3 regions of the Streptomyces sp. NBC_00464 genome follow, and region 1 is predicted to be linked to each of the others. Evidence: riboswitches for the same ligand, from Rfam matches in the RefSeq annotation. Region 1 holds a riboswitch; each other region holds the start of a gene.
What was found. Region 1 has a riboswitch for cyclic di-AMP ahead of OG912_RS15470 (M23 family metallopeptidase). Riboswitches for the same ligand answer to the same signal wherever they lie in the genome.

Region 1 (2,195 bases):
GGCTGCATGTTGCCGCGCGGTACGAGGCGGCGCAGGCGGACGAGTTCGTCGGCGGCGACCTGTTCTCGGTCACGGACACCCCGCAGGGGGTGCGGCTGGTGGTCGGGGACGTGCGCGGCAAGGGGCTGGACGCCGTGGAGGCGGTGGCGGTGATCATCGGGGCGTTCCGGGAGGCGGCCGAGCAGGAGGAGTCGCTGGAGGGCGTGGCGCAACGGCTGGAGCGCGCGCTGGCGCGCGAGTCGAGCACGCGCGGCGGCCTCGACGCGGTCGAAGGGTTCGTCACCGCCGTGCTCGCGGAGATCCCGCCGGGCGCGTCCTCGGTGCGGATCGTCAACCGGGGCCACCCGGACCCGCTGCTGCTGCACAGGGACGGGGCGCTGGAGATCCTCGGGCCTTCGGTGCCCGCGCTGCCGCTGGGGATGGACCTGGGGGTGTGGCCGGACCGGGCGGACGAGTGGCACCTGCCCACCGGGGCGACGCTCCTCCTCTATACGGACGGCCTCTCCGAGGCCCGTGACACAGAAGGCGTCTTCTACGACCCCGCCGAGCGGCTGCGGGGGCGGATCTTCCCGGGGCCCGAGGAGCTGCTGTCCGCGCTGACCGATGACGTGCGGCTGCATACGGGCGGTGAGTCGACGGACGACATGGCGCTGCTCGCGGTCGGGCGGCCGGCCGAGGGTCAGCCCGACCGGCGCAGGACCGTGAAGATCGTCGGCCTGGGGGACGGCGGAGGGTGAGCACGGGTCCGGGGCCGGCCTGGGTGGCGGGCGTGGTGGGAGCGGTTGACCGCGATACCACCGTCCGTAACTGAAGGACACCCCTCCGCATAACATTTGATGCAACGTCAGAAAACGGATGGTGACCGGGAGGTGATCAACTCGTCCGTTTCCACCCACTTGTGTCCCGTAAAGTCCAGGCCAAAGGCCTGAACGATCAGTGGGAACGGCTTGGAATCGGACCCTGGTGTCTATTAACGTTCGATAACGCAGCGCGGTTGTCCCAGCCGCCGTCAGTGGCGGCACCGTGCGCGAGCGCCGAATTCCGCAAGGGAACCGGGGAACCACCTACATGGGGTGAATCGGGCATCTCTGTCTCGTGACGAGACGGAGGAACCCGTAGGAGACCTTCCTGCTCCGAACCCGTCAGCTAACCCGGTAGGCGAGAAGGAAGGAAAGGAGTGCGCCCCCGTGGCGTCCAACAAGCCTGCCCCCGAAGCTCCCTCCCGGTTCGTGTCCGAGTACGGCGATGACTTCGCCACCCGGCCCGGAACCGTTGTCGGTACGGAGTACGGGGCCGCCTACGCGACCGATTACGGGACCGATCGGGGCAGCGACTTCGGAAACGACTTCCGCGCCGACGACTCCGGGGCCGACAGGACCTGGGAGGAATGGAATCCCACCGAGGACTCCGTCCGTCCCGTGCGCGGCAAGCACCGCGTCGCCAAGCAGCGCAATGGTCTGGCCCGCAGCTCCACCGTCCTCGGCGTCGGCGTCATCGCGGCCGTCGGTGCGGGTGGCATGGCCACCGCCCAGAGCAAGCCGCCGGTCTCCATCTCTCTGCCCGATTCCATCTCGGACAATCTCCCCGACGCCAAGTCCCTCCCGGGCGTCGGCGCACTGTTCTCGGGCGAGACCGAGTCCGCGGCGGACAAGGCCGACGCTGCGATCGCCGCCGCCCCGCTGACCACCGCCGGCATCACCACCGCCGAGGCCGAGCAGGGCACCACCGACGCCGGTGAGGCCCTTCGCGCCCGCATCCTCCAGCAGGCGGAGCAGCAGCAGGACGCCGCCGACGCCGAGGTCAAGGCCGCCGCCGAGAAGGCAGCAGCCGAGAAGGCCGCCGCGGAGGCGAAGAAGAAGCAGGACGCCGCCGAGGCCAAGATCGCCGCGGAGAAGAAGAAGGCGGCGGAAGAGGCGAAGAAGAAGGCGGAGGCCCTGCGGCTCGCCAAGCTCGCCGCCAGCTACGCCATCCCCACCTCCTCGTACACGATCACCTCGACCTTCGGCGAGGCCGGATCGATGTGGTCCTCCGGCTACCACACGGGACTCGACTTCGCGGCTCCCACCGGCACGCCGATCAAGGCGATCCACACCGGCACGGTCAAGTCGGCGGGCTACTCCGGCGCCTACGGCTACCGCACGGTCCTGGAGCTGGAGGACGGCACGGAGCTGTGGTTCTGCCACCAGTCCTCGATG
Region 2 (2,195 bases), 2.1 Mb from region 1:
GTCACCGGGCGTTCGGGAACGGCCGGTGCGGAACGCCTCGGCAGACGGACACGACGAAGGCCCCGGCGCAGTGCCGGGGCCTTCGTCGGGTGTCTTGGGGTCGGTCAGACGGTGACGCCGTGGGCCCGCAGGTAGGCGACCGGGTCCATGTCCGAACCGTACGAGGGCGTGGTGCGGGCCTCGAAGTGGAGGTGCGGGCCGGTCGAGTTGCCGGTGGAGCCGGAGAGACCGATCTGCTGTCCGGCGCCGACGCTCTGGCCGACGGACACGCCGATCGAGGAGAGGTGGCCGTACTGGGTGTACGTGCCGTCCGTCATCCGCAGCACGATGTTGTTGCCGTACGCGCCGCCCCAGCCGGCCTCGACGACCGTACCGGCACCGACGGCGACGACGGAGCTGCCGGACGCGGCGTGGAAGTCGATGCCCGAGTGGCTGCCGGAGGACCAGAGCGAGCCACTGGACTTGTAGCCGGTGCTCACGTACGAACCGGCGACGGGGAGCTGGAAGGAGCCGAGCCGGGCGCGCTCGGCGGAGCGGGCGGCACGCGCCTTCGCCTCGCGGGCCTCCGCGGCACGGGCAGCGGCCTTCGCCTTCGCGGCGGCCTCGGCCTTCGCGGCAGCCTTCGCCTCGGCCTCCGCCTTCTTCTTCGCCTCGGCCTTCTTCTTGGCCGCTTCCGCCTTCTTCGCGGCAACGTCGGCCTGGTGCTGCTGGGCGTCCGCCTGTGCGTCGATCCGGTCGGCGAGGGTGCTCTCGATGGCGATGACCTGGGTGAGGCCGGTCTCGCCGACGGGGGTCCCGGTGTCAGCGGCAAGGGCCGGGGAGGCCAGTCCGCCGATGACGCCGGTGGTGGCCAGGGTCGCGATACCGACGGCCTTCGCGCCGCTGCGCGTCAGACGGCCCGGGGCACGATGCTTCCCGGTGGCACGGGTGAACGCCATGAAGTGGCTGGTCCTTTCCTTCCTTCTCGCCTACCGGGTTAGCTGACGGGTTCGGAGCAGGAAGGTCTCCTACGGATCCCTCGGCCTCGTGCGAGGCGCGGGCATCCGATTCACCCCAGGGACTGCGTGGGTCCCCGGCTCCCCAGGCTCGCGCCTGACGGGGACTCGGCGATGACTGCCCGGTACGTCGCGGATGCGGCATACGAGTGACGGACAGCGGAGCCGACGCTAAACGGGGGCCCTTCCCCCCACCAAACGGACAGGCCGCTTTGTAGCGCATCCCACAGGGCAGACAGGCAACCTCTCCCACAAAGCGGACAAAACGAAAGGTCCCGGCGGAGACAGCTCCGCCAGGACCTTTCGTTTGCCCCGATATGAGGCGAAGTAGCCGATCGACTCAGCCGGTCACGACCGATACCTCACCGATGCCGAGCGCCCTGACCGGATCGGCGATCTGCGCGGCGTCACCGACCAGAACCGTGACCAGTCGGTCCTGCGGGAAGGCGTTGACCACAGCCGCGGTCGCCTCGACCGTGCCGGTCTCCGCCAGACGCGCGTACAGGTGCGCCTGGTAGTCGTCCGGGAGATGCTGCTCGACCTGGTCGGCGAGGGTGCCCGCGACCGAGGCCGCCGTCTCGAACTTCAGCGGGGCGACACCCACGAGGTTCTGCACGGCCGTCTCGCGCTCGGCGTCCGTCAGCCCTTCGGCCGCCAGGGTCCGCAGCACCTTCCACAGGTCCTCCAGCGCCGGGCCGGTGGACTCCGTGTCCACGGAACCACTGATGGCGAGCATCGCCGCCCCCGTCGCCCCGGAGGCGGAGTCCGGGGCCGAGGAGCGGAGCACCTGGGCGAAGGCCCGCACGCCGTAGGTGTAGCCCTTCTCCTCGCGCAGCACCCGGTCGAGGCGGGAGGTGAGCGTGCCGCCCAGGCAGTACGTGCCGAGGACCTGCGCCGGCCAGACGCTGTCGTGCCGGTCGGCGCCGATGCGGCCGATCAGCAGCTGCGTCTGTACCGCGCCGGGGCGGTCCACGATCACCACCCGGCCCGTGTCGTCGGCGGTGATCGGCGGAACCGGGCGGGACTCCGCGGTGTTGCCCGACCAGTCGCCGAGGGTGTCGGCGAGCAGCGCGTCCAGGTCGATGCCCGTGAGGTCCCCGACGACCACGGCCGTCGCGGTGGACGGACGGACATGGGCGTCGTAGAAGGCGCGCACGGCTGCCGAGTCGATCCGCTCCACGGTCGCCTCGGTGCCCAGGC
Region 3 (2,195 bases), 1.2 Mb from region 1:
GAGATCGCGACTACTTCGTCAGGTGGAGCTGCTGGCCCGGGTAGATCAGGTCGGCGTCCGTGACGATGTCCTTGTTCAGCTTGAAGAGCTGCTCCCAGCCACCCTTGACCTGGTGGTCGGCGGCGATCTTGCTCAGCGAGTCGCCGGTGACGACCTTGTACTCGCCGTCACCCTTCTCGACCTTCTTGCCGGTCGGGGTGGTGACGGTCTTCGACTCGGCCTTGGGGGCGGCCGAGCGGTCCGAGCGGTTGGTGGCGGGGGCCTCGGTGCGCTCGGCCTTCTTCGGCTCGGCCTGCTGGACCGGCGCCGACTCCTGCTTCGGGGCGGCCTCGGCCTTGGGGGCGGTCTCCGTCTTGGCGGCGGAGGAGCCGGTGTCGACGCCCGGGTCGACACCGTCGTTGCTCAGGTTGCCGGCGCCGGCGCAGGACCAGGCACCCGGGCCCTGCAGGTCGAGGAGCTTCTCGGCGACGGCGATCTGCTGGGCCTTGGTGGCCAGGTCGGCGCGGGCCGCGTACTGGGTGCCACCGGCGGCGGCCCAGCTGGACTGGGAGAACTGCAGGCCACCGTAGTAACCGTTGCCGGTGTTGATGGACCAGTTGCCGCCGGACTCGCACTGGGCGACGGCGTCCCACGTGGAGACGGAGGCGGCGGAGGCGCCGGTGGCACCCATCAGGGGCACGGCGATGGCGGCACCGGCGACACCGGCGAGCGTGGCGATACGGACGGCCTTGGACGGGCGACGGTGCTTGTTGCCCTTGCTGTTGAGCAGCATCGAGACTTCTCCTCACCGACGCCTACGAGGTGAGCTGTCGGGTTCGGGCCTAGTGAGTTGCCCGGTCGCACGTCCTAGCGCACGACTTAACCCCTAGCCGCTCCCGATGCGTCGTGTTCGACGACCGGGCCCGGCGCTTACCTGGGTCCCCCGCTCCTGCCTACGGCGCTTTACGCGTCTGTTCCCTTCGACCGACGGCAGGATTCGGCGTGACGATCGACGGGGCCCGCGGTGCGAGCGGTTCCGACCGTAAACACACCCGCCCTCATATCCAAAGATGGACATACCGGATAAACAGCCCTTACTTGCATCCGAAGAACCATCGTTTGCGCAGGTCGGAACGGATGCGGCGGGACCTCCCGGACAAGACACGCCAGTTCACGCAAAGAGACCCATGTCTCACTCGGTCAAAAGTGGGACATAGGCCTCTTAACTACCCCAACTTTTGGGGTGTTTTCAGCTGATCATCAGACCGCGCTCACTCGGCCTTCACGCCGAGATCGAGGCTCTGGCCAGGAAGAATGAGGTCCGGATCGGAGCCGACCTCCGCCTTGTTGGCCTCGTACAGCTGGGTCCAGCCGCCGGACAGGTCCTGTGCGTCGGCAATGGCCCAGAGGCTGTCGCCCGCGCGCACGGTGTACGTACCGTCAGCAGCCGGGGCTCCGGTGTCGCGTGCGTCACTGTCACCGCGCGAGGCGTGCCGCCCCGCGTCCCGGTCAGCGCCGCGACCGCTCCCCCGGGTCTCCTCGGGAGCCGGAGCGCCCCGGTGCTTGCCGGCCTTCTCCTGACCCCCGGCGGGGTCCTCCTCGGCGCCGGAGGCGTCACCCGAGGGCGTGGTGGAGGGCGTGGCCGACGGAGAGGCGGACGCGTCCGGCGTCCCGCCCTTGCCCTTGGCCTCGTCCGCGGCGTCACCCGTGGCCTCGTCCGTCGGCTCCGTCGCGTCCGAGGACGTGTCGTCCGACGCGGCGTCATCCCCGGAGGGGTCGGCGCTCGCGGACGGATCCGCGCTTCCGGTCGGGTCGGCGGAGGGCGTGGTCCCGGGGTCCACACCCGGCAGACCGCTGTCCACGGCGAGGCCGGAGATGACCGCGCAGCTCGGCCACGCCTTCGGACCCTGGTCCTCCAGGACCTTCTCCGCCACGGCGATCTGCTGCGAGCGGCTGGCGAGGTCGGCGCGCTCGGCGTACGAATCACCGCCGTACGACTTCCAGACCTCCTGCGAGAACTGCAGGCCGCCGTAGTAGCCGTTGCCGAGGTCGGCACTCCACATGCCGCCGCTCTCGCACTCGGCCACCCGGTCCCAGGTCGAGGCGTCTGCGGCGTGCGCGCCTGCCGCGCCGAGCAGCGGGATGGCGATGGCCGAACCGGTCACGCCTGCGGCGACGATGATCGCGGGTGCCTGCCGAGGGCGACGGTGTCTGCC

Region 2: another riboswitch for cyclic di-AMP. It lies ahead of OG912_RS05880 (M23 family metallopeptidase); the one in region 1 lies ahead of OG912_RS15470 (M23 family metallopeptidase).
Region 3: another riboswitch for cyclic di-AMP. It lies ahead of OG912_RS21255 (transglycosylase family protein); the one in region 1 lies ahead of OG912_RS15470 (M23 family metallopeptidase).

Annotation. Positions count from the first base shown of each region.
Region 1 covers NZ_CP107899.1:3,471,805-3,473,999, reverse strand. The annotation lists gene OG912_RS15475 (PP2C family protein-serine/threonine phosphatase) at 1-737, shown strand, start outside; cyclic di-AMP (ydaO/yuaA leader) riboswitch at 1,023-1,176, shown strand; gene OG912_RS15470 (M23 family metallopeptidase) at 1,188-2,195, shown strand, end outside.
Region 2 covers NZ_CP107899.1:1,369,679-1,371,873, forward strand. The annotation lists gene OG912_RS05880 (M23 family metallopeptidase) at 105-938, opposite strand; cyclic di-AMP (ydaO/yuaA leader) riboswitch at 952-1,119, opposite strand; gene OG912_RS05885 (M16 family metallopeptidase) at 1,336-2,195, opposite strand, start outside.
Region 3 covers NZ_CP107899.1:4,710,250-4,712,444, reverse strand. The annotation lists gene OG912_RS21255 (transglycosylase family protein) at 11-772, opposite strand; cyclic di-AMP (ydaO/yuaA leader) riboswitch at 777-950, opposite strand; gene OG912_RS21250 (transglycosylase family protein) at 1,251-2,195, opposite strand, start outside.